3 regions of the Shewanella sp. NKUCC01_JLK genome follow, and region 3 is predicted to be linked to each of the others. Evidence: predicted binding sites of a transcription regulator. Region 3 holds the regulator's gene; each other region holds the start of a gene.
What was found. The regulator ArgR, encoded in region 3, controls arginine synthesis, uptake and breakdown. The targets are predictions, from matches to a motif close to ANTGAATANNTATTCANT.
Positions count from the first base shown of each region.

Region 1: the regulator ArgR is predicted to act here: its motif matches at 2,929-2,946, upstream of argA (amino-acid N-acetyltransferase).
Region 2: the regulator ArgR is predicted to act here: its motif matches at 4,659-4,676, upstream of argC (N-acetyl-gamma-glutamyl-phosphate reductase).

Region 1 covers NZ_JAHKRD010000012.1:32,046-42,611, reverse strand. Annotated here, with positions in the region: gene dut (dUTP diphosphatase) at 1-148, opposite strand, end outside; gene coaBC (bifunctional phosphopantothenoylcysteine decarboxylase/phosphopantothenate--cysteine ligase CoaBC) at 145-1,365, opposite strand; gene radC (DNA repair protein RadC) at 1,488-2,165, shown strand; gene rpmB (50S ribosomal protein L28) at 2,287-2,523, shown strand; gene rpmG (50S ribosomal protein L33) at 2,530-2,703, shown strand; gene argA (amino-acid N-acetyltransferase) at 3,026-4,345, shown strand; gene KO537_RS13975 (PH domain-containing protein) at 4,465-4,983, shown strand; gene rarD (EamA family transporter RarD) at 5,033-5,917, opposite strand; gene KO537_RS13965 (thioesterase family protein) at 6,123-6,587, opposite strand; gene recQ (DNA helicase RecQ) at 6,915-8,738, shown strand; gene KO537_RS13955 (diguanylate cyclase) at 8,720-10,501, opposite strand.
Region 2 covers NZ_JAHKRD010000014.1:683-11,248, forward strand. Annotated here, with positions in the region: gene KO537_RS15445 (CinA family nicotinamide mononucleotide deamidase-related protein) at 1-980, shown strand, start outside; gene KO537_RS15450 (DUF1439 domain-containing protein) at 1,072-1,617, opposite strand; gene ppc (phosphoenolpyruvate carboxylase) at 1,617-4,286, opposite strand; gene argC (N-acetyl-gamma-glutamyl-phosphate reductase) at 4,910-5,890, shown strand; gene argB (acetylglutamate kinase) at 5,922-6,704, shown strand; gene KO537_RS15470 (ornithine carbamoyltransferase) at 6,717-7,622, shown strand; gene KO537_RS15475 (argininosuccinate synthase) at 7,682-8,920, shown strand; gene argH (argininosuccinate lyase) at 9,029-10,396, shown strand; gene KO537_RS15485 (PBP1A family penicillin-binding protein) at 10,497-10,566, opposite strand, start outside.
Region 3 covers NZ_JAHKRD010000002.1:262,143-272,708, reverse strand. Annotated here, with positions in the region: gene ggt (gamma-glutamyltransferase) at 1-1,208, shown strand, start outside; gene KO537_RS03475 (Dyp-type peroxidase) at 1,457-2,392, shown strand; gene KO537_RS03470 (LysR family transcriptional regulator) at 2,466-3,368, opposite strand; gene KO537_RS03465 (NAD(P)-dependent oxidoreductase) at 3,475-4,107, shown strand; gene argR (transcriptional regulator ArgR) at 4,255-4,725, opposite strand; gene mdh (malate dehydrogenase) at 5,020-5,955, shown strand; gene KO537_RS03450 (DUF393 domain-containing protein) at 6,059-6,457, opposite strand; gene folM (dihydromonapterin reductase) at 6,711-7,457, shown strand; gene KO537_RS03440 (5-formyltetrahydrofolate cyclo-ligase) at 7,682-8,380, opposite strand; RNA gene ssrS (6S RNA) at 8,390-8,570, opposite strand; gene KO537_RS03430 (cell division protein ZapA) at 8,688-8,990, opposite strand; gene KO537_RS03425 (UPF0149 family protein) at 9,226-9,801, shown strand; gene ubiH (2-octaprenyl-6-methoxyphenyl hydroxylase) at 9,981-10,566, shown strand, end outside.

The sequences.
Region 1 (10,566 bases), on a different contig from region 3:
GCACAGTTTCACCCGGTGCTATGGTTAAAGCCGTGTCTATCATGGCGCGAAGATCCATGCCTGCACTGCCTGCGGTGGCGTAAGCGGGCAAGGGAAATTCTGAGCCGATACGGGAGTCGAGAATTTTTAATTCAATCGGTGTTTTCATGTATTTGTTTTTTCTTTCACTATCAACGAAAGTAATTGCCGTGCCAACGTGAGTTTGTCAGTAGCAGGCAAATCTTGACTGCCGTGCGGCCAGAAAACACGCAGGGCATTAGCATCGGCATTAAAGCCTAGGCCAGCAATGGAAACGTCGTTTGCGGCGATCATGTTCAAGTTTTTACGTTTGAGCTTATCGCGCGCATAGGCTTCTACATCATGGGTTTCGGCGGCAAATCCCACCACAAAAGGACGGTTAGGTAAGCTCGCAACCGTGGCTAAGATATCAGGATTCCTCACCAGCGCAAGTTGCATTTCTTCGGTCGATTTTTTGATCTTACAGGTAGCAATATCGCTAATCCGGTAGTCTGCAACAGCGGCGCAGCCAATAAAAATATCTTTTTTATCAACGTTATCCATAACAGCATCGAGCATATTTTGCGCCGATTCAACATCAATGCGTACCACGCCTTCAGGAGTATTTAAATTTACGGGGCCTGAGACTAAGGTGACTGCTGCACCCATATCTGCCGCGGCTTTAGCCAGTGCAAAGCCCATTTTTCCAGAACTGTGATTTGAAATGTATCTGACGGGATCAATTGCTTCACGGGTTGGTCCGGCGGTAATAAGCACCGACTGGCCTGCAAGAGGCTGCGCAGAGACTTCTTTTGTTGCAAAAAAATCACTGGCTAGCTCGGCAATTTCTAGCGGTTCGAGCATGCGTCCAGGACCCACTTCACCACAGGCCTGACTGCCACTGGCGGGTCCCCAAAGTGTAAAACCACGTGATGCTAGGCTAGTTAAATTCGCTTGTGTAGCCAGATTACGGTACATCTGCTGATTCATTGCTGGACACAGGGCAATTGGCGCCTCAGTGGCAAGACATGTGGTGGTGATTAGCTCATCGGCCATGCCTGCATTAATCCGCGCCAATAGGTTTGCGGTTGCAGGGGCGATGATGACGAGATCTGCCCAACGAGCGAGTTCTATATGACCCATGGCTGCTTCTGCTGCGGGGTCGAGCAAGCTAGATGCCACTGGATGTCCAGACAACGCTTGCAGCGTCAGAGGCGTGATAAATTCCATCGCACTTTGGCTCATCACCACGCGCACATCAAAACCACGCTCTTTCAAGCGACGTACTAAATCAGCACTTTTATAGGCCGCAATACCGCCGCTAATGCCCAGCAGGACGTTTTTATTTGTCAGACTCACAGACATCATCCGAGATAGAAATAATGCCGGCAACAATATCACAAAGTGGTGAATTTTAGTGACTATCCCAGTTCAAAAAATCTCGTCCATACTCAGTAAAGTGAAAATATGTGAGATGACAGGGAGGTCACATGGGGATTAAAGATTGGCCTGAGGGCGAAGGTCCCAGAGATAAACTGTTACAAAAAGGAGCTGCGCATCTCTCGGATGCTGAATTACTGGCAGTATTACTGCGTAACGGTTTAGCCGGATTAAACGCGGTTGACCTTGCTAGGTCGCTTATTTGCGAGTTTGGCGGCCTCAGAAACCTGCTCTGTGCCCCAAGAAATCAGGTGTGTCGACTTCCGGGCGTAGGACCTGTAAAATACGCCCAGCTTCAAGCTGCGGCCGAATTAGCGCGGCGTGTAGCGCAGGAAAATCTGCAAAGAGGTCAGGTTTTGACAAATCCCGATTTAACTCGGGACTATTTAATGCGACAATTGGCCGATCGCTCCTATGAAGTGTTCGCAGTTTTACTGCTGGATAGCCAGCATAGAGTGATTCAATTTGTCGAATTATTCCGCGGCACAATAGACTCAGCCTCAGTGTATCCACGTGAAGTGGTGAGCTTAGTGCTGGAGAAAAAGGCCGCAGCAGTTATAGTTTGTCATAATCATCCGTCTGGTATTGCCGAGCCCAGTCAGGCTGACCGACGAATAACTGAGCGATTAAAAAATGCGTTAGCAACCATAGACGTATCCTTGTTGGACCATATGGTTGTAGGTGATCGAGAGATAGTTTCTTTTGCAGAACGAGGCTGGATTAATTAATCTAACACTTGATCTTCACTCTGTGATCGTGTATAAAATGCGCCCTCTTTGTGCCTCGGGCGACGGCCATACGAGGCACATTAATGCTCGAGCGTTAAAATTGTTTTTGGAGAAGATTGACATGTCAAGAGTATGCCAAGTTACTGGCAAGAAGCCGATGGTTGGTAACAACCGTTCGCATGCAAAAAACGCGACCCGTCGTCGTTTTTTACCTAACCTACAAAACCACCGTTTTTGGTTAGAAGAAGAAAAGCGTTTCGTACAGTTACGTGTATCTACTAAAGGTATCCGTCTGATCGACAAAAAAGGTATCGAAGTTGTTGTTGCTGAACTTCGTGCCCGTGGCGAGAAGGTATAATAGATCATGGCTAAAGCTAAAGGTAATCGTGAGAAGATCAAATTAGTTTCTACAGCTAAAACTGGTCACTTCTACACAACTGAAAAAAACAAGCGTAACATGCCTGAAAAAATGGAAATCAAAAAATTTGATCCAGTTATTCGTCAGCACGTTATCTACAAAGAAGCCAAAATCAAGTAATCCTTGGTTAGTGTTTCGAGAAAAGCCCCTTATTTAAGGGGCTTTTTTTTGCATTTTTTTAGTGGCTAGTCATCAAGTTGAGATAATTGCCTCGCAAACTGATGCCGCTGAATCATCCCCTGTGAAGTTAAAAAAGTGTGAACACTTACTGAAAATATAAAATAGTGCGGTTCTAAGCACTTTAAATCATCAAATCTGCACTTTAGTGAGAATAAATTCTTTATATGTGAATTAAAATGCAATACCATACGCGAAAGTTAGCGATTCATTCCTGGTGTGTCATAGTGACGCTGCCAGCTCAAAAATGAGGTGTAAATAACGCGTGCGTACCACTGAACTGGTTGATGGATTTCGTCATTCTGCCCCCTATGTTAATGCTCACAGAGGTAAAACTTTTGTGGTCATGCTTGGCGGTGAAGCTTTGGCTCAAAATCAATTCCGCGCCATCTTAAATGATGTCGCCCTGCTGCACAGTTTAGGGATCAAAGTGGTTTTGGTATATGGCGCTAGGCCGCAGATTGATGCTGCATTAGCCGCCAACGGTATTGCACCTGCCTACCACGACGGTGTGCGTATCACGGATGAAGATTCGCTCAAAGTGATTAAGCAAGTTGCGGGTGCACTGCAATTTGATATCACAGCGCGTTTATCCATGAGTTTAAGTAATACGCCGATGCAAGGTGCGCAAATTAACTTAGTGAGCGGCAACTTTGTGATTGCTCAACCACTGGGTGTGGATAATGGTGTGGACTTTTGTCTGAGTGGCAAAGTGCGTCGTATTGATGTGCAAGGCTTAAAACGTCAGCTAGATAATCACTGCATCGTATTGATGGGGCCGATTGCGGCTTCGGTTACTGGTGAAAGCTTTAATCTCACCGCCGAGGAAATCGCGACTCAAGTGGCAATTAAGCTCAAAGCAGACAAGATGATCGGCTTTAGCTCACAGAACGGTATTCTCGATCGTAATGGCGATGTGATTGCGGAGTTGATGCCAAATGATGCGCAAAACATCATGAACAAGCTGGCCGAGCAAGGGTCTGCTTGTGTTGGCACTATGGCGTTTCTCAAAGCCAGTATCGATGCTTGCCGCAATGGCGTACCGCGTTGTCATTTAGTTAGCTACCTCGAAGATGGCGCCTTGTTGCAGGAACTGTTTTCTCGCGAAGGGATAGGCACACAAATCGTCACTGAGAGTGCTGAGCGTTTACGCTGTGCATCAATCGCCGATATTGGCGGTGTGTTGAACCTTATCCGTCCATTGGAGGAACAAGGCATTCTGGTGCGTCGTAGTCGTGAGCAGCTTGAGATTGAAATCGAACAGTTCATGTTGATTGAACGTGATGGTTTAGTGATTGGTTGCGCTGCGCTCTATCCTTTTGAAGAGGACAATGCGGGTGAGTTTGCTTGTTTAGTGGTGCATCCCGATTATCGCGATGCCGACAGAGGGAGCTTACTGCTGAAGAACATTATCAATCAGGCTAGAAACCGTGGTTATTCACGCTTGTTTGCATTGACAACTCGGAGCATTCACTGGTTCCTCGAGCATGGTTTTGTGATTGAAGATGTTGAAGCACTACCACAGAAGAAGAAGCAGTTGTATAACTATCAACGCCGCTCAAAAATTCTCGCGCTCGATCTTTAAGCCGTTCTAAATCAATCCAATCAATGCCAGCCTAGTACTCATATTAGCGCTGGCATTTTTATTGACATAATATGTCTTTATTGGCAGATTAAGACTTCACTGCACGGGAGATACTGCCAATGAGTCCTCAATTTTTTGAACTCGCCCCTTTAACCCAAACCTCTATCTTCAGTTTTATCGTCTTATTGCTCGGTTTAGCGGGTATCTTACTGATATTATGGCTAAAAAATATGCCTAAGATAGCGAAGTCAGCGAGTTTAGGTATATTGCTGGTGATGATGGGCGGATTTTCTTGGGTCTTCTATCAATCGAATAGCGCCGAATTAGTGTTAACCGATACAGAGCTCACATTGGATGTTCCCTTCTATAAAGTGCAGTTATCCCGCGTGGATTTATTGCCCGCCGAGGCACGCATAGTCGATTTGCAACAAGAGGCAGATTTAACGCCGAGCTTTAAAACCAACGGTATAGGCATGCCAGGATTTCAATTGGGCTGGTTTAATCTACAGGGGAAAGGCAGGGCATTTTTGGCGATAACAGATAAATCGCAGTTAGTGTTAGTGCCAACGACTAAAGGCTACAGTTTATTACTGACAGTATCGCAAGGGAGTGAGTTTTTAGCACAGTTACAGAAGTAATCATTATATGTCATCACTTCTGCCACTGTGTTTATCGGCGTGATAATGCTCACGCCGTTTTGCGTTTATAGGCCATATCTAAGGTAAAGACGAGCAGCGCGCTCCAGATAAATCCGAAGGTCACGCCTTTTTCGGCATCGAAGGGCTCATTGAATAGACTCACCGCGAGGATAAACATAATACTCGGGCCAATATATTGGAAAAAGCCGAGCATAGACAATGGAATACGTACCGCTGCCCCTGCAAAACACAGCAAAGGAATGGTAGTCACTATCCCAGCCGCCATTAACATCAGATTCAATTGCCAGTCATTAGTCAGCATGCTCGCTGTGGCTGTGTCTAAGGTTGCGACGAGATAAATCAGCGCTACCGGTAATAACACTGCAGTTTCGACCAATAATCCGGCCTTAGCATCCACATTGACCTTTTTTCGCAGTAGCGCATAGAAACCAAAGGTGCCCGCGAGTGCCAGTGAGACGATGGGAATTGAGCCAAAAGAGATTAACTGGATCAATACACCAGCGCTGGCGAGTGAAACCGCAAACCATTGCAGTTTACGCAATCTTTCGCCTAGAAATAACATACCGAGTAAGACGTTGAGTAAAGGATTGATGAAGTAACCTAGGCTGGCATCGAGCATGTGATCGTTATTTACCGCCCAGATAAATAGTAGCCAGTTTCCCGCGATCAATATGGAAGTAATGGTGAGAACCATCAACTGTTTAGGCTGTTTAAACAGTAAGCGTAAGCGAGAAAAACCGCCGATAAACTGCATAATGATCAGCATAAACACGAATGACCAAATCACTCGATGGAGCAAAATTTCGGTGGCGGAAACATGGTTGAGTAATTTGAAATATAAAGGCGCAAAACCCCACATACAGTAAGCACTGACGGCAAGTAGGATCCCTTTGCGGTATTCAAGATTTGGCATGAGACATCTTCGAAGAACAACAAGGTGGCGATTGTAGGTGTGTCTGACCGCTGACTCAAGGGTATCGCCGTGTTCTTTTCGTTACAGAATATCTCCGCAATAGATTGAATGGGCGATTAAAGTGAGTAAACATCCTGTTGATCAAGACGTTTACCTTAGTCAATTTTGAGCCCTAAGGCAGTAATACACATCTAAATTTAACCGCCTAACCCACCATATAAGTCCCTGTTCCAAAAGCGATATGGGTGCCTTGCTCATTATGTAGTTCCATGCGGCATACTGAAACTCGATTACCCGCACGAATGACGCTGCCCGTGCCCGTAAAGGTGAGGCCGCGTCCCGGCCGCAGATAATCGACGCGCATATCAATCGTCCCTAGGGTTTGCAGGCGTTGCTGCAGCTCTTCGACCGTCCAATCATCACGACTGGCGACCAGTCCTGCAAAGGCCGTGAGTCCGCCAACCACATCGAGTACCGTTGCTGTCACACCGCCGTGGAGGATTTGCTGGTGGATATTGCCAATCAGCTCAGGCTTCATGTTGATCACGACTTCGACGCCATCAATGTCATAACGCTTGATATCGAGTCCGAGTAGATTATGGAAAGGGACATGTTGATCAAATACTGCTGCGACTCTTCTCAAAGCTTCGGCTTGGATTGGGCTGGTCATTTTGGGGTCCTTGTCACTGAGTGACGGTATTAGGCGTAATTGGATTTGTTATCAACACTGAGATAAACAAAGTGCGGCTTAGAGCAATTAATCTACAGTGAAGCTTACGGCTAATGCAACTCCGTCGCTAAAATGACGACACCGTTTCGGCAGTTTTTAAAGTATTTTACCCCGCGTTCGTTATTTTTGGCTTAGCCCACTAGGGTTAAAATAGCTGCAATTGTGGTGAATTGCCTCGTCTAAAGCACTTTAAATTACCGTTGAATCCTGCATTTTGAACTAGTTTGGGTATAGAATAGGCCCCCTCACTTTTGACATAGAAGATCCATGGAAAAGCTCGTACTCGACACGCATGATGATCCGCTCTCGCAACGCCTAGCACAGGTGTTTGGTTACCGTGACTTTAGGGACGGTCAGCGGGAGGTGATAGAACGTGTTTGCGGCGGGCAAGATTGCTTAGTGATTATGCCAACGGGTGGCGGTAAGAGTTTGTGTTATCAGTTACCCGCCTTGATGATGAATGGCATCACTATTGTCGTCTCTCCATTGATTTCTTTGATGAAAGACCAAGTTGATAGCTTGTTGCAAACCGGTGTTGCAGCGGCTTATCTCAATTCTTCATTGCCGCGCGAGCAGAGCGCCGAAGTATTAAGGCAGCTACGCCACGGTGAGTTAAAGTTACTTTATGTGTCACCTGAGCGCTTATTAACCGCTGATTTTATTGAGCGTATGCAGTCTCTCCAGCTGGCGATGTTTGCCATCGATGAGGCGCATTGTATTAGTCAGTGGGGTCATGATTTTCGCCCTGAATATGCGGCGCTCGGCCAGCTAAAACAACTCTTCCCCTATGTGCCCATGATGGCGCTGACCGCAACAGCAGATCAGGCGACTCGGCAGAGTATTTGTGAGCGGCTCGGTATTGACCCGTTCCGTTTACTTTCAAGTTTCGATCGGCCCAATATTCGCTATACAGTCGCCGAAAAGCTTAATGCAGCTAATCAGTTACGACATTTTTTAACGCTGCAGAATGGCACTAACGGCATTATTTATTGCAGCAGTCGCCGTCGTGTCGATGAAGTCGCTGACCGTTTATGCCTGCAAGGTTTTAATGCCAAGGCCTATCATGCGGGAATGACGCAGGAAGACCGTGGTGCAGTACAGGATAGTTTCCTTAAAGATCAAATTGATATTGTGGTTGCCACTGTGGCTTTCGGTATGGGGATTAATAAGTCGAATGTGCGCTTTGTAGTGCATTACGATATCCCGAAAAGTATCGAAGCCTATTATCAGGAAACGGGCCGAGCAGGACGTGATGGGCTCGATGCAGAAGCTTTTATGTTGTTCGATCCCGCCGATATTGGTCGGGTGCGACATTTGATTGAACAGTCCGAGCCAGGGCCGCAGCAACAGGTCGAATTCCACAAACTTAATACTATGGCCGCCTTTGCTGAGGCGCAGACCTGTCGCCGCCAAGTGTTGCTGCATTACTTCGATGAGAGTGCATTAGAGCCCTGTGGTAACTGCGACATTTGCCTCGACCCGCCTAAGCGTTATAACGGCACCGAAGATGCGCAGAAGGTGTTGTCATGTATTTTCCGTTTAGGCCAGCGTTTTGGTATCAATCATTTAATTGAAGTGTTGCGCGGTTCGAAAGGCGCACCGATAGTCGATCGAGGGCATGACAAACTCACGACTTGGGGGATTGGTAAAGACAAGAGCCATGAGTATTGGCTGAGTGTGATCCGTCAATTGATCCACTTGGGACTGGCGAGTCAAGATGTGACTCGTGGCTCCTCTATTACCTTAAACCCATCGGCACGGCCTGTGCTCAAAGGGGAAGTGGCGCTAATGCTTGCTGAACCGCGTATTCAGTTAACAACCACAAAACGTAAGGCGAGTCAGTCTAAAGCACCGTTGAATTATGACCGTAAGTTGTTCGCACGGTTGAAGTTATTGCGTAGAACCATTGCCGAGCAGCAGGATGTGCCGCCGTATTTAGTCTTTAACGACGCTACCCTCGCAGAAATGGCAGCCATGATGCCAACGAGCGCGGGGGAAATGCTCGCCGTCAACGGAGTGGGCGAGCGTAAACTGAGCCGTTTCGGTGACGCTTTTCTCGATGAAATCGCGGCTTATTTAGCGGGAGAATAATAGTTTGGATTATTCTCATTGACTTTAACCTTGCCCAATTGATTGATACTGGCTCGCTTAATTAAAGACTCTAAGGTATCAAACTGTTGCATCGCCGCTATACCAATATTGACCTTACTTGAACCCTGCCAAGGCTGAATGCAAGCAACTAACTGACTAACGACTCTTTTAGCACCAGTTGCCGAGGTATGCGGCAGGATAATGACAATTTCATCCATAGAATATCGGATTAACTTATCTTGCTCCCGTAGTCTGTGTTGTAGCTCATCCTGTAAGAGAGGTAGGTCAACTTGACGGATCTGACTCGCATTAAACAATAATAAAGACAGTGGGTAATTACCTTGTTTGGCACTGTTTAATGCTGATGTGACTTGTTGGAGCAGCGTTTCCGCAGGTTCATTACCTTCAATATGTGGGGCTCGATTATTCTGTTTATCAATCAAATACCAAATAGCTCCGCCCAATAATGCCATCGCGATTAAGAACAGTGTGCTATAGGCCCAATCGACATTTAGCTCTTGTAAGATTGAATCTTTTTCTGGTGCAGTGCTATTTGGCTCCTGCTGCAGATCTTGTTGATTTAGACGGGCCTTAAACTGCAATATCCGAGCATTATTCATCGCTTGATTGGTGAGCTCGGCCGCTCGATAACGTTTGAGCAAGAAAGAATAGGCTTGTTTAAAATCCCCTTTTTCTAAGTAGTGATCGCTCATGATCCCGTAAAACCCTTTAAGATCTGAGTATTGTTTTAGGTTTTCAGCTTGCTCAATAGCGTGATTCATGAGGATTAAAGCGGCATCTTCTTGATGCTGAGCAAAACGAATTTGGGCGAGTAGGCGAGTTGAACGCATTGTCGCTAATTGTTGATTTTGTTTTTTAAACGTATTAATCGCGATAGAAAGATATTCTTCGGCATTATCGATGCGGCCTTTATCGAGCGCGATTGAGGCCAAAATGGCATAACTGTAGGCGAGTTCAAGTGGCGAACCGAGCTCAGGTAAAAGCGCTTTAGCTTGTTGTTCGAGTTTATCACTGTAATCAAACTCTTGATTATCAAGCGCTATCCGAGCTGCATTGCGTAAAATAAAGTGTAAAACTTTCCCTTTTGCATCGGCACTTTGTATACCTAAGTTGGTGTAATACATGGCTTGGGGGAAATCATGGGTGGCATAAAGTAAATTTCCCATCGCGGCATACACATAGGCCTGTGGTGGCCAAATCCAATTTTGGGTTTGAGCATGAATATCCGGATAAATATCAATCGCGAGGCGTAAATCTTCGATAGCAGAGGAGAAGTTATCAGTGTCAGTATCGAGTTGGCCACGTAAGCGTAAAGCATCGACTAAGGCTTGTGGTTGCTGGTAACGTCGCGCTAGGTTAATGGCTGAATCAAGCAAAGGTAGGGCATTTTGAACATTGTTATAGCTAAGGTTGGCGTCGGCTTGGCAGATCAAAAAGTAAGGTCGTACTTGATCTAGCTTAAGTTGTTTAGCGTTTGCTTCGCCTAATTGAGCGACGTTGATAGCGGCTTCATTTTCCCCTATTTGTAGTAGGTTTTGGCATTTCAACACACTTAATCTGAGTCGATTGATATCTGAGCTTGCACTGGTCGCAAATTGTTTTTCTAACGCTGTTATTTGAGTGAGTGCTTTACTGGGATATTGGTAGACGAGTTCAGTGAGTTCATCTAATTGGTCTATAGCACTGGCCCCAAAGGGAAACAGCCATAACAACAGGCTCAGTACCAAGACGCGAAAATCCATTTTGTGCTCCATATAAAATGCGTAAGTTCTAATATCCCTAATTACTAAGGCGGGATTATAACTTT
Region 2 (10,566 bases), on a different contig from region 3:
TAGAGGAGTGGTTTACCCGTAATAACCGTGAAATGCCTTTAAGTAATCTCAAGCAAGCTATGCTTCCAGCCTCAGCTGTGATTGTTGATAACCCAGTGGGAACCGCTTGTGGCTTTAGAGTTAAACTTAATCGCGCTTGGTTATTCTTCACGCCTGGTGTGCCTTTTGAGCTTAAGCACATGGTTACAGAGCAGTTTGTTCCCTTTATTCGCGAAGAGTTTAACCTTGATGCTAAGGTTGCCTTAAAGAAACTATTGACCATAGGCCAAGGTGAGTCCGCTTTGGCAGATAAGTTAGAACCGCTAGAGCTGCCAGAAGGCATTACTATTGGTTACCGCTCTTCCATGCCGCATATTGAGATTAAGATTTTCGCCCGTGGCGAGAAGGCGATTGCGGTATTACCTCGCGTCGCTGGGCACATCAAAATGGTGCTGGGTACTGCGGTTGTGGCGGAAGATAAAGCCACCCTTGCCGAAGAAATTCATTATAAGCTGCTTAACTCAGGCTTGACCTTAAGCGTTGCCGAGTCTTGCACTGGCGGCATGATCACCAGTCAGTTAGTTGATTTCCCTGGCAGTTCATCTTACTTACAGCACGGATTAGTGACTTACAGTAATGAATCTAAAGTGCGCGTGTTAGGTGTTAATCCTTCAACCTTAGATGATCATGGTGCTGTCTCTATTGCGACTGTGGAAGAAATGGCTAAGGGGGCAAGGCAAATTTTAGATAGTGACTATGCACTGGCAACCAGTGGAATTGCGGGGCCCGATGGTTGCACAGATGAGAAACCTGTGGGGACTGTGGCGATCGCTTTAGCAACTCGCGGCGGTGTTTATAGTCAGATGATTAAACTACCGAGACGTTCACGGGATCTGGTACGCAGTTTAAGTGCTGCTGTGGCTTACGATATGCTAAGACGTGAGCTTTTAGCTGAAGCTGTGATCGTCGATTATCAGTCGATTGGGCGATTCAGTAAGTAACTCTTATACGGGTATATATCCGTTTATGCCCGCCAACAAAAATGCTCCCGAGGGAGCATTTTAACTTCTACAGAGATACAAAAATGGCCGATTATTTAGTGAACTTAAGCACTAATTTGCCTGGGGCAACTTGAATGCTTTCGGTCATTTTTGCCATCAGTGCTTGGTTACTGTCCTTGGTATCTAGTACATACACAGGCTGGTTTTCTAAGAATTGCCTTAGATAACTCATCACCTGCGGTGTGGCACTGCTAATCGCCTTTTCAATATCCTTTGGCGTTGATTCCACTTTGACTAATTCGAGCTGGCGCAGATAGACACTGTGCGTTGCGCTGTCATACCAAGGCTTGGCTTCGAAAGTCGTAGTGAGTTTGGCACTCAATGGAAAGATCGGATTCTTAATTGATACTTGAGTTGCGGCACTTACGCTCATAGTGTCAGGTTTTACACCTAGCTTGACACTGATGTCGTTAATGCGCACTTCTGCGCCAACTAATTGATTGCCTTGTTTAATCTCAAAATGGATCTCTTTACTGAGGTACTGCTCCATTTCGTGCTCGCTGATACTGTACTGCGAGACGCAGCCACCAAGCAGTACAGTCAGTCCCAAGCAAATCGTGCGGGAAAGTTTTTTCATTAACCAGTGTTTCTCATACCCGCTGCCACACCTGCAATAGTCAGCATTAGCGCTAATTGCACATGTTCAGACGCAGGAGTTTCGGTTGTTTCCTTACGTGTCCGCGCTAATAGCTCGGTTTGTAAGAAGTTTAATGGATCGATATACGGATTTCGCAGTTTTACTGACTCGCGATTCCACGGCGTATGCGCCATTAAGCTATCTGATTTTGTCAGTTCAAGCACGACTTTAATACCCAGATCCAAGCGTTGGCGCAAGGTTTCGCCTAAGTGATGCAAGTCTTTCGGTACTAAACAGGTTTCGTAGTAGCGGGCTAAATTAGGTTCCGCCTTGGCGTAGACCATTTCCAGCATTGAAATGCGAGTGCTGAAGAAAGGCCATTCCCGTTCCATCTCTTGCAGTAAGCCCATTTCACCGCGTTCACAGGCGGCTTGAAGTGCTTCACCGGCGCCAAGCCATGCAGGTAACATCAAGCGGTTTTGCGACCAAGCAAAAATCCACGGAATTGCCCGTAGGCTTTCAATCCCGCCATCGACACGACGTTTAGCTGGGCGGCTGCCGAGTGGTAGTTTTCCTAATTCTACTTCTGGCGTTGCCGCGCGGAAATAAGCCACAAAATCAGGTTCATCACGCACTATGCCACGGTAAGCACCCACTGATTCTTCTGCGATACGTTGCATGCAATTGCGCCATTCTTGCTTCGGCTCTGGCGGTGGTAGTAGGGTTGCTTCCAATACGGCAGAGGTATACAAGGCTAAGCTTTGAACCGCGAGTTTTGGCAAGCCAAACTTGAAGCGGATCATTTCGCCCTGCTCAGTGACACGAATACGGCCATCTACCGAACCTGGTGGTTGCGATAGAATCGCTTTGTGTGCAGGACCACCCCCGCGACCAATGCTGCCACCACGGCCATGGAATAATGTGAGCTTGACGCCCGCTTGTTTACAGACAGCCACTAACTGCTCTTGGGCGTGATACTGAGCCCAAGCCGCCGCCATGACACCAGCATCTTTGGCAGAGTCAGAGTAACCAATCATGACCTCTTGCATGCCTTTGGTATAGCCACGATACCAGTCGATATCGAGCAAATCGGTAATACAGGCCGCGGCGTTGTTTAAGTCGCTTAAGGTTTCAAACAGCGGTACCACGCGCATTGGGTGCGAACAGCCCGTTTCTTTGAGTAACAGTAAAACCGTTAAGACATCCGATGGTTTACCCGCCATCGAAATCACATAGGATCCGAGTGCTTTTGCCGGATGTTTAGCAATCAAACGACAGGTATTAAGCACTTCGGCCACATCGGCCGAGGGTTGCCAGTTACTTGGGATCAGTGGCCGACGGTTGCTGAGTTCGCGTAATAAGAAGGCTTGCTTCTCGGTTTCATCCCAATGGTTGAAATCACCCATGCCGAGATAGCGAGTTAACTCGGCGAGCACATCGCTGTGACGGCTGGCGTCTTGGCGAATGTCGAGCCTGAGCATATGAATGCCAAAGCAGGCGAGACGGCGGAGAATGTCGAGCAATAAACCGTTGGCAATTAAGCGCATACCGCAGTCGGTCAAACTCTTATAGAGCATTTCTAACGGTGCTTTGAGATCGCTTTCTTGCCAAATCAGGCTCGACTTATCGACTTCAGGATTGTGGCCTTCGATGCGCGCATTTAAATAATCTATGGTGTCACGCAGTCTTTGACGAATGGAGCGCAACACGTGGCGGTAAGGTTCGCAGCTGTTATTGGTATAAGCCTTTAACTCATCATTGGCTTCTTCCATCGACAGTTCGCCAACCAGCAGGACGATATCTTTTAAGAATAATCTGGCGGCAGCATGGCGGTTACGATCGAGCACCTCTTGGGTGACTTTTGCGGTAACAAACGGGTTGCCATCGCGATCGCCGCCCATCCAGCTTGAAAAGCGCACTGGCGCGATATCAATCGGTAATTGTTGTCCTGTACGTTGCTGCACTCGATCGTTAAGTTGTCTTAAGAAGTCAGGCACCGCATGCCAGAGTGACTCTTCAATGGTGGATAATCCCCAGCGAGCCTCATCTACTGGAGTTGGACGCTCGCGGCGGATCTCATTGGTGTGCCATATTTGTGCGATTAATTGGCGTAGGCGCAGATTGATCTGTTGACGTTCTCTATCCGACAGTTGGTCGTTTTCTTGCTCTGTTAAGCAGTCGACAATGGCGGCGTATTTTTGGATCAGGGTGCGACGGGAAATTTCAGTGGGGTGCGCTGTTAGCACCAGATCGATATCCAGTGTTTTTAGACAGTCGAGCATTTTAGCTTGGTCGACACGACCATTGAGCATGCGTCCTAGGAGTTGTTCCACTGGGTCTGGCACGCAGACAAGTTCGTCGCAATTACGACTGATAGTATGAAATTGCTCGGATAAGTTAGCTAAGTTAAGAAATTGGTTAAAAGCTTTTGCAAAAGGGACTAACTCTTCGTCTGGCAAAGCTGTCAGTAACTCGAGCATTTGCTCTCTGGCGGCTTGGTCGCCTCGGCGTGAGTCTTTGGCAAGCTTACGGATCTGTTCTACCTTCTCAAGAAAAGAGTCCCCAAGATGGGTACGCATAGTATCGCCAAGGATTTGGCCTAACATACTCACGTTCGATCTTAATGACGCATACATATCTGTCATATTGTCTGCCATGGTTACTGACATAGTTACTCCGAATAGAAAAACATGAAAATTCCGCTGTGCATTTAGCCCGTTAGCACAATACCTATCACTTGGGGCTATGGTCAACAGCAGAACTTATAACTTATACGACTGGCTTATCCGATATGCAACCAATCACGGTATTTGATGAAGAATATTCAATAGAAATGCGAAGTCACGCAATATTTTTTGATGATTAGTGCAAGTGAATATGAAGTGCATCATTTTATGCTTTGCAGACATGTATCTTAGCTGTTAATGAAAAGGACTGATTTTGACTCATGTTGACCCTGGATAACTGTGTTATTAACGAGTTAGCTGAATGGGAACTGTGTCTTCGATATCCTAATTTGAGCTTAAAAGATGAAAATAAATTAAAAATATATATTCACATATATTGCATAAGTAGATCTTTGTGGTAGTCTAGCCATCAGTTGAGATGAGTCACCTCTTGTGACCTGTAGAGTGAATATCATGATGCACAGTATTAGCCTGACAGTGAATAAAATAACAACCTATTACGATTTCCTGCGACGATAGTCTTGTCATCATAGATATGCGCGGTTGCGTGTAAGCTATTCATCTACTCTTTAAGTTTCTTTGATTCGGTTAATAAGACAAAAAACATGAAAAATATCGCCATTATTGGTGCCAGTGGTTACACAGGCGCGCAACTGACCGCTTTAATCCATGCAGAAGCAGATCTGACGATTCAGGGTTTGTATGTTTCTGAAAACAGTTTAGATAAAGGTAAACCTTTAGCGGATTTGTATCCTAGCTACAGCCATATCGCATTAACGCTGTCGCCATTGTCCGATGAAGCTAAGGCAAAAATCGTTGCCGAAGCGGATGCCGTGGTGTTAGCGACTGAGCACTCGGTGAGCCTGCATTTAGCGGCTTGGTTTTATAGCCAAGGGTTAGCGGTATTCGATTTAAGCGGTGCCTATCGTTTCAGTGATGTGGCGCAATATCCGAAGTGGTATGGCTTTGAGCATGAATATCCTGAAGTTTTAGCCAAAGCCGTGTATGGCCTTGCCGAATGGAATGCTAAAGAAATCGCTGCGACTAAGATGATTGCCGTGCCAGGTTGTTACCCGACCGCATCATTGACAGCGTTAAAACCGCTAGCGAGTTTACTGACATCGGCTTATCCGGTAATCAATGCTGTGAGCGGCGTAACAGGTGCGGGCCGTAAAGCGCAGTTACACACCAGTTTTTGTGAAGTGAGCCTGACACCCTACGGCGTATTAGGCCACAGACATCAACCCGAGATCGCCACTCAGCTTGGTCAAGAAGTGATATTTACCCCGCACCTTGGCAACTTCAAGCGTGGCATTTTAGCGACCATTACCGTGCAGCTAAAACCAGACACTACGACTGCCGATGTGGCAGCGGCCTATAGCGTGTATGACCAGGCGCCATTGGTCACCGTGAAGCACAATCAGTTTCCGAAAGTGGATGACGTGGTGCTGACACCTAACTGCCACTTAGGTTGGAAGTTTGATGAGAATAGCGGTTACTTAGTGGTAGCCAGTGCCATCGATAACTTGATGAAAGGTGCTGCCAGCCAAGCGCTGCAATGCATAAAGATTCATTTTAACCTTTAATTGTTCATCCTTATTTAAGAGAGTCGTCAAGATGTCTACAAACAACTCAGTATTAGTGCTTAAAGTGGGCGGCGCGCTGCTGCAATGTGAAATGGGGATGGCGCGATTGATGGATACGGCTGCGGCTATGTTAGCCAATGGTCAGCAAGTGTTGATGGTACATGGCGGCGGCTGTCTGGTGGATGAGCAGTTAGCAGCAAACGGTATGGAAACCGTCAAGTTAGAAGGTTTGCGTGTGACTCCGCCTGAGCAAATGCCGATTATTGCCGGTGCACTTGCGGGCACTTCGAACAAAATTCTGCAAGGCGCAGCGACTAAGGCTGGCATTGTGAGTGTGGGCATGAGCCTCGCCGATGGCAATACTGTTTCGGCTAAGATTAAAGATGAACGTTTAGGTCTAGTGGGAGAAGTCACGCCAAACGATGGCACTTATCTTAAGTTTATCCTTGCCCAAGGTTGGATGCCGATTTGTAGCTCCATCGCCATGATGGACGATGGCCAAATGCTTAACGTCAATGCTGACCAAGCGGCGACGGCATTAGCTAAATTAGTGGGCGGCAAGTTAGTGCTGCTGTCGGATGTGTCTGGTGTGCTCGATGGTAAAGGCCAACTCATCCACAGTTTAAATGGCAAGCAGATAGCAGACCTTGTTAAGCAAGGTGTGATCGAAAAAGGAATGAAGGTCAAAGTTGAAGCTGCGCTCGAAGTAGCACAGTGGATGGGGCAGGCGGTACAAGTTGCCTCGTGGCGTGATGCAAGCCAATTAATCGCATTAGCAAAAGGTGAAGCCGTAGGAACACAAATCCAACCATAAGTGGAGTAGGTTATGAAGCATTTACTATCGATAAAAGACTTAACCCAGCAGCAGTTACAGGATCTAATTGCCTTGGCAAAAACGATCAAAGCCAATCCGGCTGAGTATCGTCATGCGCTGGATGGCAAGAGTGTGGTGATGTTATTTGAAAAGCCCTCACTCAGAACACGCGTTAGCTTTGATATCGGTATTAATAAGCTCGGTGGCCACTGTTTATACCTAGACCAGCAAAATGGTGAACTGGGAAAACGGGAATCGGTTGCTGACTTTGCTTCTAACCTGTCATGTTGGGCCGACGCAATTGTGGCGAGAACCTATTCACACACCACTATCGAACAATTAGCCGAGTTCGGCTCAGTGCCCGTGATTAATGCGCTGTCGGATCTTTATCATCCTTGCCAAGCCTTAGCTGACTTTTTAACACTGGCAGAGCAGTTTGAGGATGTCAGTAAAGCTAAATTAGCTTATGTTGGTGATGGTAATAATGTCACTAACTCGCTGATGTACTGTGCGGCTATTCTCGGTGCCACCATGACAGTGATCTGCCCAGCGGGTCACTTTCCTGATGGCTACGTAGTGGCAGAAGTGCAAGAGCTCGCCAAACGATATGGCGGCAAAATAGTGCTGACTTCAGATATCGATGCGATTGAAGGTCACGACGCTATTTATACTGATACTTGGATTTCAATGGGCGATCCAACGCCTTTGTCGGATATCAAAGCGAAGTTTGCACCATACCAAGTAAACAAAGCTTTGATGGCGAAAGCGGGCGCTAACTTCTTTATGCATTGTTTGCCCGCCCACCGTGGTGTAGAAGTAACAGATGAAGTGATGGACGGTGCAGGATCCTTAATTCTGCAACAAGCCGAAAATCGGATGCATGCCCAAAATGCGGTACTGGTAACCTTATTTAGTTAAATTAACCCTGTTTAGCAGCCTGTTTTCTCCCTGAGAGAAACGAGTCATAGGAATTTAAGATGTCTATCGAGATAAAAAATACTGGCGTGAAAAAAGTGGTTTTAGCCTATTCAGGTGGTCTAGATACCTCGGCCATTATTCCTTGGTTAAAAGAAAACTACGATAACTGTGAAATCATCGCATTCTGCGCCGACGTTGGCCAAGGCGAAGAAGAGCTGGTTGGCTTGACTGAAAAAGCTTTAGCTTCAGGTGCTTCTGAATGCCATATCGTCGATCTAAAAGAAGAATTCGTTAAAGACTATATCTACCCAACGATTGCGAGCGGTGCGATTTACGAAGGCACTTATTTACTCGGTACGTCAATGGCGCGTCCTATTATTGCCAAAGCGCAGGTTGAAGTGGCTCGTAAAGTGGGCGCCGATGCTCTGTGTCACGGTTGTACCGGCAAAGGTAACGACCAAGTGCGTTTCGAAGGTTGCTTCGCCGCATTAGCACCTGATTTAAAAGTGATTGCCCCATGGCGTGAATGGACTATGCAGAGCCGTGAAGATCTACTGGCCTATTTAGCTGAACGTGACATCAAGACGTCAGCGTCAGCGACTAAAATCTATAGCCGTGATGCCAACGCTTTCCATATTTCCCATGAAGGTGGTGAGTTAGAAGATCCATGGAACGAGCCAAGCAAAGGCGTATGGACACTGACTGCCGATCCTGAAGATGCACCGAACAAGCCTGAATATGTGTCGCTAGAAGTAGAACATGGCCGTATCACTAAAGTGAATGGTGAAGCCCTAACGCCTTATGCTGCACTGATGACATTAAACGCCATTGCTGCGCCACACGGTGTGGGCCGTATCGACATTACCGAAAACCGTTTAGTGGGTATGAAGTCTCGCGGTTGTTACGAAACACCCGGCGGCACTGTGATGTTCGCAGCACTACGTGCGATTGAAGAGCTCGTACTCGACAAGACTAGCCGTAACTGGCGTGAGCAAGTTGCCGCACAAATGGCGCATTTAGTGTATGACGGCCGTTGGTTCACGCCACTGTGTAAGTCACTGCTGGCAGCATCTGAATCACTGGCTGAATCAGTTAACGGTGAAGTTGTGGTAAAACTCTACAAAGGCCAAGCGAGCGCAGTGAAGAAACGTTCACCTAACAGCTTGTACTCTGAAGCGTTTGCCACCTTCGGTGAAGATCAAGTTTACGATCAAAAACATGCCGAAGGCTTTATCCGCCTGTACTCATTGGCGAGCCGCATCCGCGCACTCAACGCTAACGATGTAAAGTCTAAGTAATAGGTCGTTTCAAAGGGCGCCTAGCGCCCTTTTTTGTTTTTAGGTTTTGATTTAGTTTTTGATTCAGATGAGTCGATTTCAAATAAGCAGTGAGTAAGGGGAGTTAGCATGGCTTTATGGGGTGGAAGATTTCAGGGCGAAACGAGCGCGCTATTCAAATTATTCAACGATTCGTTGCCTGTGGATTATCGCTTGTTCGAACAGGATGTGGTTGGCTCCATTGCTTGGGCGGATGCGATTGCCAGCGTGGGAATTATCTCGGTAACTGAATGCCGCGACTTGAAAAAAGCGCTTAATGACTTACTGGTGGAAGTACAGGGCGATCCGGCTATTATTCTCGCCTCGGGCGCTGAAGATATTCACAGTTTCGTCGAGTCGGCCTTGATTGCCAAAGTGGGCGATCTCGGTAAGAAATTGCACACCGGTCGTAGCCGTAACGATCAAGTTGCCACCGATTTAAAGCTTTGGTGTCAATCCGAAGGCAAAGCATTACTCGCGCGCCTTCAAGGTTTACATGCTGAATTACTGGCGTTGGCTGAGCGTGAATTTGATGCGGTAATGCCGGGTTATACTCACTTGCAGCGCGCGCAACCTGTGACATTTGGCCACTGGTGTTTAGCGTATGTGGAAATGACTGAGCGGGATATCAGCCGTTTAAGCGATGCGTTAACCCGCGCTAATACCTGTCCTTTAGGTTCTGGAGCATTAGCAGGCACAGCTTATAAGATGGATCGACATGCTCTGGCCGCGGCGCTGAATTTTGCCTCGCCAACGCTGAATAGCTTAGATAGTGTATCAGACAGAGATCACGTGGTAGAGCTTTGTTCAACCGCATCGATCAGCATGATGCACTTAAGCCGTATGGCTGAAGATTTGATTTTCTTTAACTCAGGTGAAGCGAACTTTATCTCCCTGAGTGATGAAGTGACCTCGGGTTCATCCCTGATGCCACAGAAGAAAAATCCAGACGCATTAGAGCTTATCCGTGGCAAAACCGGCCGGGTGTATGGCAGCTTAGTGGGCATTCTCACGACGATGAAAGCACTGCCTTTGGCGTACAACAAAGATATGCAGGAAGATAAAGAAGGCCTGTTTGACGTAGTTGATAGCTGGGCAATTTGCCTCGATATGGTGGCGTTAGTGTTGTCAGGTTTGAAGGTCAATCGTCCTAATGCACTGTTAGCCGCACAGCAAGGTTATGCAAATTCTACTGAGCTTGCGGATTATCTCGTGTCTAAAGGTATGCCTTTCCGTGAGGCGCACCATGTTGTGGGTGAAGTCGTGGTTGCTGCGATAGCGAAGCAAATTCCGCTCGAGGATTTCTCCTTGGCCGAATTAAAAACTTTTGCCGCTATCATTGAAGATGATGTCTATCCAAACCTGACTATTGAAGCTTGTTTAGCGAAACGTGACGTGCTTGGTGGTACTGCATTGCCTCAAATTCAGAAGGCGATTGCGGCCAAGAAAGTACGTTAGCGAGTTATTCAAATCCACAATTCAAGCCAATAAAAAACGCGACATTAGGTCGCGTTTTTTATTGGGCCACAATTAGTGGTAATGACTTTTTAGCATTTGTTTATTGGAATAAATCATCAGTTGGTGCATCGATGAATAAATTGTTTTCATCCTGAGTTTCGCTGATGTAT
Region 3 (10,566 bases):
ATTACGCCCGTGATGGTTTCCCTGTGTCAGAGTTGATTGCCTATTACCTTGATGGCAGTGGTAAAAAACTGGCTAAATTCCCCGGTTTTAAAGAAACCTATATGCCTAATGGTAAGATGCCTACCGTAGGGGAAATCTTTAAAAATCCCGCGCTTGCTAACACCTATGAGAAAATTGCCAAGGGCGGCCGCGATGCTTTCTATAAAGGTGATATTGCCAAAAGTATTGATAAGTACATGAAATCCCAAGGTGGTTATTTAAGTTATGATGACTTAGCGAGCCATACTAGCGACTGGATAGATCCCGTTTCGGTGAACTACCGTGGTTACGATGTGTGGGAACTGCCACCTAATGGTCAAGGCATTGCGGCGCTACAAATCTTAAAAACCATGGAACCCTTTAATGTGGCTGCCATGGGCTTTAATAGTCCTGAATATGTCCATTTATTTGTCGAAGCAAAGAAACTCGCCTTTGCTGACAGAGCTAAGTTTTATGCCGATATGGCCTTTAATAAAGTGCCCGTTACCGAGCTTATCTCACAGAAATATAACTATGATCGCGCTAAGTTGATTGACCCTACAAAAGCCGCCAAGAGTGTCGATGCGGGTAATCCAGCGTTGCAACATGGCGATACTGTGTACCTGACTACTGCCGACAAAGATGGCAACATGGTGTCACTCATTCAGAGTAATTACCGTGGTATGGGTTCAGGGATGACACCGCCGGATCTCGGCTTTGTGCTGCAAGACCGCGGGCAGATGTTTGATTTAACAGAAGGGCGTTTTAATACCTACGCACCGGGCAAGCGTCCATTCCATACCATTATTCCGGCTTTTGTGACCAAAGACGGTAAACCTTGGCTGAGCTTTGGGGTGATGGGCGGCGCGACTCAGCCACAAATGCACGCGCAGATTGTAATGAATCTGATTGATTTTAAAATGAACTTGCAAGAAGCGGGCGATGCCCCCAGAATTTTGCATATGGGTTCAACCGAGCCCACTGGCGAAGTGATGAAGGATGGCGGCTACGTCAGTCTGGAATCAGGTTTTCCGGTAGAAACCCGTCGTGAGTTGATTAAGAAAGGCCATGTGCTGCGTGATGGACTTGGGGAGTTTGGTGGCTATCAAGCCATTGGATTTAATGCCGAAACCGGCGTATATCGTGCGGCCTCTGAGAGTCGCAAGGATGGTCACGCCGCAGGCTATTAACACTAAGATAAATGCTAAGGTAAGCTCAACACTGAGTGAACCTGACGTCATTGATTCGATTTAACTGATTGGCGAGACTTTAATGGTCTCGTCAATTTTTATGTTTAAGGATCTGGGGTGGGATAATGCTCCGCTATTGGCATTATCATAAACAGATCAGAGCAAACTGTGCGTTAGTTAATGTCATTTTTAGGTAAAGTTGCGGATAATATTGCCGAAAATGAATTTAGAAAAAGGGTGATAACCAAATGGATATTCAAAATATGCCGCGTGAACAGTTGGGTGTGTGTGCAGAGGGGAACTTACACAGTGTCTATTTGATGTTTAATGCCAATGACAATGTCGAGTCGCAATTACGTCCCTGTCTTGCCAACGTTGCGCAGTATATTTATGAGCTGACAGATCAATATTCCGACAGTGCATTCAATGGTTTTGTTGGTATTGGTGCTAATTATTGGGATAGCCTCTATCCTACTGCTCGCCCAGAACTGCTTAAACCTTTCCCTGCGATGCAAGTGGGCAGTCGTGAAGCACCTGCAATTGAATATGATTTATTCGTGCATATTCGCAGTGATCGTTACGATATTCTGCATTTAGTGGCTAATGAAATCAGCCAAATGTTTGAAGATTTAGTGGAGTTAGTTGAAGAAGAGCGTGGCTTTAGATTTATGGATAGCCGTGATTTGACTGGTTTTGTCGATGGCACCGAAAACCCTAAGGGGCGCCACCGCCAAGAAGTGGCACTTGTGGGTGATGAAGATCCTGAGTTTAAGGGTGGCAGCTATATTCATGTGCAAAAATATGCCCATAACTTAAGTAAGTGGCATAGGTTACCAGTTAAAAAACAAGAGGATATAATCGGTCGAACCAAGCAAGATAATATCGAGTATGAATCTGAAGATAAGCCACTGACCAGCCATATCAAGCGCGTTAATCTTAAAGACGCCGATGGTAAATCAATGGAGATCCTGCGTCAGAGTATGCCCTATGGTTCGCTGAAGGAGCAGGGATTAATGTTTATCTCTAACTGCCGCACGCCAGAACATTTTGAAAAGATGCTGCATAGCATGATGTTTGGTGATGGCGAAGGCAATCATGATCACTTGATGCATTTTACTAAGGCGATGACAGGTTCATCTTTCTTTGCCCCCGCACTGGATTTTATGCTGCAGTTCGACGAATAAGCTTTCTATAATCAAGCCGAATTAGCATTAATCGAGACGCACTTAAGCTAACGCCTAAGTGCGTTTTTTTATGCTAATGCGCGGGAACCCATTTTTTGATATCGAGCTGCCATTGCTGGGCGGTGAAATCGATAAAGGCGCGCACTAGATTTTGCTGATAACTGCGGGACAAATATACCGCCCACAGGGTTTGGCCTGGTGTCGTAAATTCGGGTAGGACTTCTTTGAGTTGACCACTGGCAAGGTATTGGTTAGCTAAGTCACAGGGTAAACGCACTATGCCATGTCCACGTAGCGCCGCACTGACCAACACTCCCATATCGTTAGCCCTAAGATTCCCTGTAACTTTGACGTGCTCGGCTTGCAGTTCTTTTAGAAAAGGCCAGTTTTGTTGCGCTGAGTGTATGAGGCAGTTGTGGGCCAGCAGATCTATGGGTTCGAGGAGTGGCGTTGCGCTATCAAGATAGCTCGGCGCCGCGCAAAGTACCGCATCTATGGTCATCAAACGCCGAGCTATGAGATTCTCATCGGGTTGCTCGGTATAGCGTAGCGCCACGTCGACTCTTTCATCTACCAATTGCGCAAAACTGTCCGACATCACCAGTTGAATGTTGACCTTAGGATGAATTTTAATAAAGCGATCGACGACATCAAATAGACTGTGCTGCCCTAGGCCAATAGGCGTAGCGATACGAATACTGCCTACCAGTTCACTGTTATGGCTGTGGGCACGGCTCTCCATGGCAGCAACTTCACTTAAGATCCGCTGGCAAAATTGCAGCGCTTCCTCACCCTGCAAAGTCAAGCTGGCGCTGCGCGTGGTGCGGTGTAATAAGCGTAAACTCAACCACTGCTCCACTTCTTGAATATGACGGGAAACCTGCAGGCGGCTGAGGTCTAAATGTTCGGCAGCTTTGGTAAAGCTGCCACAGTTTGCGACTTCGACGAAACTGCGTATAGCGGCAATTTTATCCACATTAGTATCCTATATTGAAACAATCATGCTCAATTATTGATGTTTATTAGGTGAAAAACTGCAAGTAAACTGGATCCAATGTAAATCATCTGAGTGAGACAATGAAATGAAAATCGCAATTTTAGGTGCAACGGGTTGGATCGGTGGTGCAATTTTAAAAGAAGCACAGAGTCGTGGACATCAAGTGACAGCGTTAGTGCGTGATCCAAGTAAGTTATCCGTGGCTGACGTGGCAGTACGTGCCGTGGATTTAGAGCAGCCATTGGTCGCCGATACCTTTGCTGGCGTAGATGTCGTGATTGCCGCCGTTGGTGGCCGCGCCCAACAAAATCATGGTCTAGTGGCGAGTACGGTTCAGCATTTACTGGATGTGCTGCCTAACGCTAACGTGTCACGTTTATTGTGGGTCGGTGGTGCTGGGAGTTTAGAAGTGGCGCCGGGTGTGACGCTGGTCTCTAGTCCAGATTTCCCAGCAGCATATAAAGATGAGGCGTTAGCTCAGGGTGAAGCTTTGCAGGTATTCCGTGCGGCGCAAACGGCAATCAATTGGACCTTTGTGAGCCCAGCCGCTGAGATTTATCCCGGTGAGAGTGAAGGCCCGTACCGTCTTGGTGGCGACAGCTTCTTTACCGATGCTAATGGTCAAAGCCGTATCTCTGTAACCGATTACGCAAAAGCCATGGTAGATGAAGCCGAAAAGGGCACTCACCCAAATCAGCGTATCAGCGTGGCTTACTGATATCGTTATAGTTGAGTTAGATATTGTGAGTTAGATATTGTGCTGGAATGTGTAACGTAATCGGGACAATGGCCAAATAACCAGCGCTATATTGCACTTCAAAATGTACAGATAAAATAGAACAGGTCAGCTCACTGACCTGTTTTTTTATTCTGCGTAATTGAATAAAGATTTGATGGTTTCTAAGGTATCGGCGATATCTTGGATGCTCGATGGGCAAATAAAGATAGTGTCATCACCGGCAATCGTACCCAAAATGCCTTCTGGTTTACCGATAGAATCCAACAAGCGGGCAATCAGCTGTGCGGCACCTGGGCTAGTTCGCACGACGATCATAGCTTGGTTGTGATCGACGTCGAGTACCAAATTCTTCAGTGGGCTACCCGCGGTGGGTACGCCTAATTCGGCTGGTAAGCAATACACCATCTCTTGCTTAGCGTTGCGAGTCCGCACTGCGCCGAACTTGCTGAGCATGCGTGACACTTTCGATTGGTTAATATTACCAAAGCCTTCAGCTTGCAAGGCGGTGACGATTTCACTCTGAGAGCCAAAGCGCTCTTCTTTTAAAATCGACTTAAAAATTCTAACAAGGTCATCCTGATTCTTGGTCGTTTGCATAATATTATTATTCGTTATTCAAAAAAACAGGCCCATTTTGAATATTTTTAGAAAAATTGTCAACAAATAACCAGATTGGTTGAATAAAAATTCACTAAGCCCCAGTGGTTAAGCGTTTGTAGGGGGCGTAAAAATCCCAATTTGAGTAATTGTTCTACATTGCTTCTACGTTATCCAGGAATTCTTTTGTCCCACGACTAAGGGATAATTGAAATTGTTGTGACATTCCAGTAATGTGACGCCAACGCAAATTAGATCCATGTCACACATATCCGAGAAATAACGGAGATAACTATGAAAGTTGCTGTACTTGGTGCTGCTGGTGGTATCGGCCAGGCTCTTGCCCTACTGTTAAAAACTCAATTGCCTGCGGGTTCACAATTGTCTCTATATGATATCGCACCGGTAACTCCGGGTGTTGCGGTTGACTTGAGCCACATTCCAACTGCTGTTGAAATCAAAGGTTTTGCTGGTGAAGATCCAACGCCTGCCCTAGTGGGTGCTGACGTTGTTCTAATTTCTGCTGGTGTTGCGCGTAAGCCTGGTATGGATCGTTCTGATCTGTTCAATATCAATGCGGGTATCGTTCGCAACCTGATCGAAAAAGTAGCGGCAACTTGCCCTACGGCTTTGGTTGGCATTATCACTAACCCAGTCAACACGACCGTAGCTATCGCTGCAGAAGTGATGAAAAAAGCGGGTGTTTACGATAAGAACCGTCTGTTCGGTATCACGACTCTAGACGTGATCCGCTCTGAAACTTTCATCGCCGAATTAAAAGGCCTGAACGTTGCTGACGTTAAAGTGAATGTGATCGGCGGCCACAGCGGCGTGACTATTCTGCCATTACTGTCTCAAGTTGAAGGCGCGACTTTCACTGACGAAGAAGTGGCAAGTCTGACGACTCGCATCCAAAACGCGGGTACCGAAGTGGTTGAAGCTAAAGCCGGTGGCGGAAGCGCGACTCTGTCTATGGGTCAAGCGGCTTGCCGTTTCGGTTTGTCTCTGGTTCGTGGTCTGCAAGGCGAAGCTAACATCGTTGAATGCGCCTATGTTGACGGCGGCAGCGAGCATGCTGAATTCTTCGCACAACCTGTGCTGTTAGGCAAAAACGGTATTGAAAAAGTACTGCCTTACGGTGAAGTGAGTGCATTCGAAGCTAACGCTCGTGATTCTATGTTAGATACGCTGAAAGGCGATATCAAACTAGGCGTTGATTTCGTTAAATAATCTTTCGGATAATCTTTTTAGATTATGACGAATTAAAAACGGAGCCATTGAGCTCCGTTTTTTTATGCCTGGGTTTTACGCTTTACCAATCGAATTCAGTCGATCAGCGGCGCTTAGTGGGAATTTGGCAATTATCGTCGCAGCGGGCTTTGCCCGTCAGTAAATAAGAGATGCGATATCTGTGTTTTGCGAATCTGAGATAGCACCAATCGGCCACAGTTTTAATCACGGGCAGGCGTAACAGTTGGATCCAAGCACGTGTGCCTGTCAGTGCCCACGCTTTACAGGTGACATCTAACCCGAGTAACACTTCGCCCGTTGCGGTTTCGCCATGGAGAATCGTATTTGCGTAGTCTTTATTGATATGGCTGAAGCGCTCATTAAAGTCCGGCGCATTTAAATCCTCAAGCGCAATCAAGTTCTTCGGATCGCGCGCTTTCAGTTGACGCATTTCGGCGCTACATAATGGACAATTCCCATCGTAAAAAATCCGCAGTTCCATCGGTATTACCTCTGATGACTTGATCACAATACTTGAAGTAAGTACTTAAACTTGGTTTTCTTCTACCCTATACGCAGAAGAAAGGGTTTTAGATCGAAGCGATTGTTGAACGGATCAGCCCCTCATTTGGCTTTTTGTTAGGTTAAATTCAAATGAGTGCAGTAACATCTTGGTTATTCATCAGTTTAACTTGATTGCTGATTTTTAAGTGCACAAGGTAAAGCCTGACAAATAACGACTCAAAAGGATAGGTATGACATCTCCCATCATAATCACAGGCGTAGGTAAACGCATAGGTTACGCCTTAGCCAAACATTTTCTCGCCCAAGGTCAGCGCGTGATTGGTACTTATCGCAGCCATTACGCTAGCATTGATGAGCTTACCACCTTAGGTGCGACCCTGTATCCCTGTGATTTTTATGACGATGCCCAAGTGCGAACCTTAATTGCTGAGTTAGCTAAATTGCCGCAAATTCGCGCCATTATTCACAATGCCTCTGACTGGCTGCCTGATCCTGTGCTTACAAAGAATGAATCTTTAAAGAGTACCACTTTTGCGCCGAGCCAAGTGCTGCAGCGCATGATGCAAGTGCATGTGAGCGTACCCTATCAGTTGAACTTGGCCTTAGAGGCGCAGCTACGTGCGGCTGCTGGCGATGAAATCGGCGGCAGTGATGTGATTCATATTACTGACTATGTGGCAGAGAAGGGCAGTCAGAAGCATATCGCCTATGCCGCCAGTAAAGCCGCGCTGCACAATATGACGCTATCCTTTGCCACCAAATTTGCGCCCGAGGTCAAAGTGAATTCGATTGCGCCTGCGATGATCCTATTTAATGCAGGAGATGATGTTGCCTATCAGCAAAAAACATTAGCCAAAGCGCTGTTGCCGAAAGAGGCGGGGAATGAGGAAATTATCGACTTAGTGGAATATCTGCTGAATAGCCGCTACGTCAGTGGTCGTTGCCATAATGTCGATGGTGGCCGGCATTTAAGGTAGAGAAGGCTCTAGAACGCCACTGCATGGCTCTAGATTCTAGAAGGAGCTAACGACTGCATGATCTATTTTGTTTCATACCAAATATGACATTTTTACCCTCCATAGTGGTCAGATGTAGGAGGTAGAACTCTTTAATAAAAAGAGTGCAGGAGCAGTTATGGAGCGACGCTCTGCTTTTTCTAGCAGCGAAGCGCCCTAGCTTCTAGTTTCTCGATCCTTCTTTTTCAAAACGTCAGTACCCGACTTGGGGTGATGATGAACGGTAAAGGCACATCCCAATGTTCGCAAGGTAAACTCGTCACTTGCTGACAGTCGTGGGCGTAACCCATAGGCAAAGGTTTACCCTTAAGCTGCCAGTTCGCCAGCGTCCTATCGTAATAACCGCCGCCCATGCCCATGCGATTGCCCATTAAATCAAAAGCCACTAATGGTGTGATAACAACATCTAATTCTGTCACTGGGATAATGGCGCGCACATCTAATTTAGGTTCTAAGATGCCGAATTGATTCGCCTGCATGGGGGTGTCTGCGGTGTAATGCAGGAATAACAATTGTCCGGCATTGAAGGGATGCAACCTAGGTAGATAGGTGTTTATGCCCAACTGCCACAGCGCAGCGATCAGCGGCGGCGTGGCGAGTTCGCCATCATGGGTGAGATATAATGCCACATGTTGCGCTTTGTTGGTCTGCAATGCATCGAGCATTCGCTGGCAGGCGTTTAAACTTGCTTGGGTTTGTTCTATTTCGGAGAGAGATTTACGGGCGGTGCGAATGGCTTTGCGTAACAGATTGCGGCTTTCTTTTGTATGGAGTGCGATATTTGCCGCATAGCTTGCGACATCTACGGCATCAGCGACTTCTACGGCAAGCTGCGCCGTGTTGCTTTGGGGATTCAAATGAGAAAGTTTGGAAGATGTAGACATAGAATTAAGATGCTCCCCAGAATGCCGCTACCGGTGTAGCCCTTGAACCGTAGGTTCAAGGCGGGTAAATGATTACCTCCTAAGGCTTCTCGGTACAAGCCGAGCATGCACAATGTCAGTAAAGCATTCACCCTGAGATAAAAATTATCGGCACAGGGACATTACCAGTTGGCATGCATCCCAGGGAGCAAAACGGTATTGAATCGCTAAAGCATTGGTTTATGTTGATAATCCAGTTTAGCCATTCACTGTGCGTCAGTTGGTTTAACTCAATGAGTGTTAAATCACTAAGGTGCACAGTTTAAATCTATTTAGTTGAACGCTCAACTAAGGCACATTCGAGGGTCGACTGCAGCAAGCTGATCCTGTCGTCCATCTGTTGCATGTAGTGCTTATTTTTTTGCTTTTCTTGGAACAACTCGTGTCCAATATTCAGCGCCGCCATGATCGCAATTTCTTCACGGCTTAGGCTATTGGTTCGGGTTTTTAACGCACTGAGTTGTTGTTCAACTCCCAACGCTACCGTACGTAAGGCATCCTCTTGACCTTTCGGGCAAGCGATAGAGTAGGTGCGCCCAAGTAGGGTAATTTCAACAGCACTGTTACTCATGTCGCGGGTGATCCTTTCGTTAGCCTCTTAGGGCGGACTATATAGGGCTGATCTTAAAAGTGCAAGGTAAGCCGCAAATGGATTGGTCTTTGACGGTTTTGTTTGCTGTTTGTGTGAGCAGTTGGATAGTTTTTTATCAGGGCGTGGCCGATTTCGCCATTATTGGGATTCAGTATTGGTTCAAGTCTTTATCTCTGCTAGCATTGCTGCTGGAAAAATCTTATTGGGATCTGATATGGCAACCCCTCCTTCGTTACGTATCGACAGCTTAAAACTCGCCTTAGATGCGGCTGAAATCGGCCAGCATCCGGTAGAAGTTCACGGTGCTTTAGTCGGCTTAATTTGCGGTGGTGTAGAGCAAACTGGCGACACTTGGATCAAGCCTTTATTCGACCTGATGAACGATGGTCAACCTTTGCCGGCGCAGTTGCACCAATTAGTGTGTGATTTGTTTAACGATTCAGTGACGCGTTTAGTGGATTTTGAATTTGGTTTCATGCCGCTGTTGCCCGAAGAAGAAGAGCCGCTCAGCCAACGTGTTGAAGCCTTGTCCCTGTGGACCCAGAGTTTTTTGACTGGCATGGCGATTATTCAGCCTAAATTGAATCAAGCCTCGGCAGAAGTACGTGAAGTGATCAAAGACTTGGCGGAAATTGCCCAAGTGGAATTTGATGTTGCCGACGATGAAGAATCCGAAGCCGCTTACACTGAATTACTCGAGTTTGTTCGTATTGCAGCCATCATGTGTTACTCGGAGTTTGGTCCTGAGCTTCCCCATGGTGAGGCTGACGATACTGCGGTTGTGCATTAATTTACCGCAGTTGTTTAATGTTCAATAAGTTAACACAGTAGTGGCTTCATTAGATGTCAAAGGTGGGCAAACCTGCCTTTGAGTCCATAGCACTGGTGTTTTTGAGTGCATAGCATTGATGTTTACATCTTTTATGTTTACATGCCTTAGTGTTATGCCAAAGCTTGAATGAGATCCCCATGACGGCCACAAATCACATGGATACTTCAGTTCAACACGTCGACATTGCGATTGTAGGCGGTGCGATGGCGGGGGCGACCCTAGCGTTAGCTCTCGCGCGTCTTTCTTTATCCGCAGCTCGGCCACTTTCTATCGCCTTAATCGAAGCGCACCTTCCCGATAAGCAACACCCCGGGTTCGATGCCCGCTCTATTGCTATCGCCCATGGTTCTATTTTCGAATTATCCCGTTTAGGTTTATGGCAAAAGCTCGCCCATTTGGGCACGGCGATTGAAAATATCCATGTGTCGGATCGCGGCCACTTTGGCATGACAGAACTCAATGCGGCGCAGTTTCATTTAGATGCCCTAGGCCAAGTGGTTGAGCTTGAACGGGTTGGCCAAGTGCTGTTTAACGAGTTGAATAAGAGTAGTGTCAAACTCTATTGCCCCGCCAAGCTTGCCCAAGTAGAACCCGACGTTGAAGGTCACACCTTAGTGCTCGATACGGGCGAGCGAATTAAAGCCAAACTTGTGGTTGCCGCAGATGGTTTGCAATCCAAAGTGCGCAGCAGTTTTAATTTGCCTGTGACCCAAGTGGCCTTTG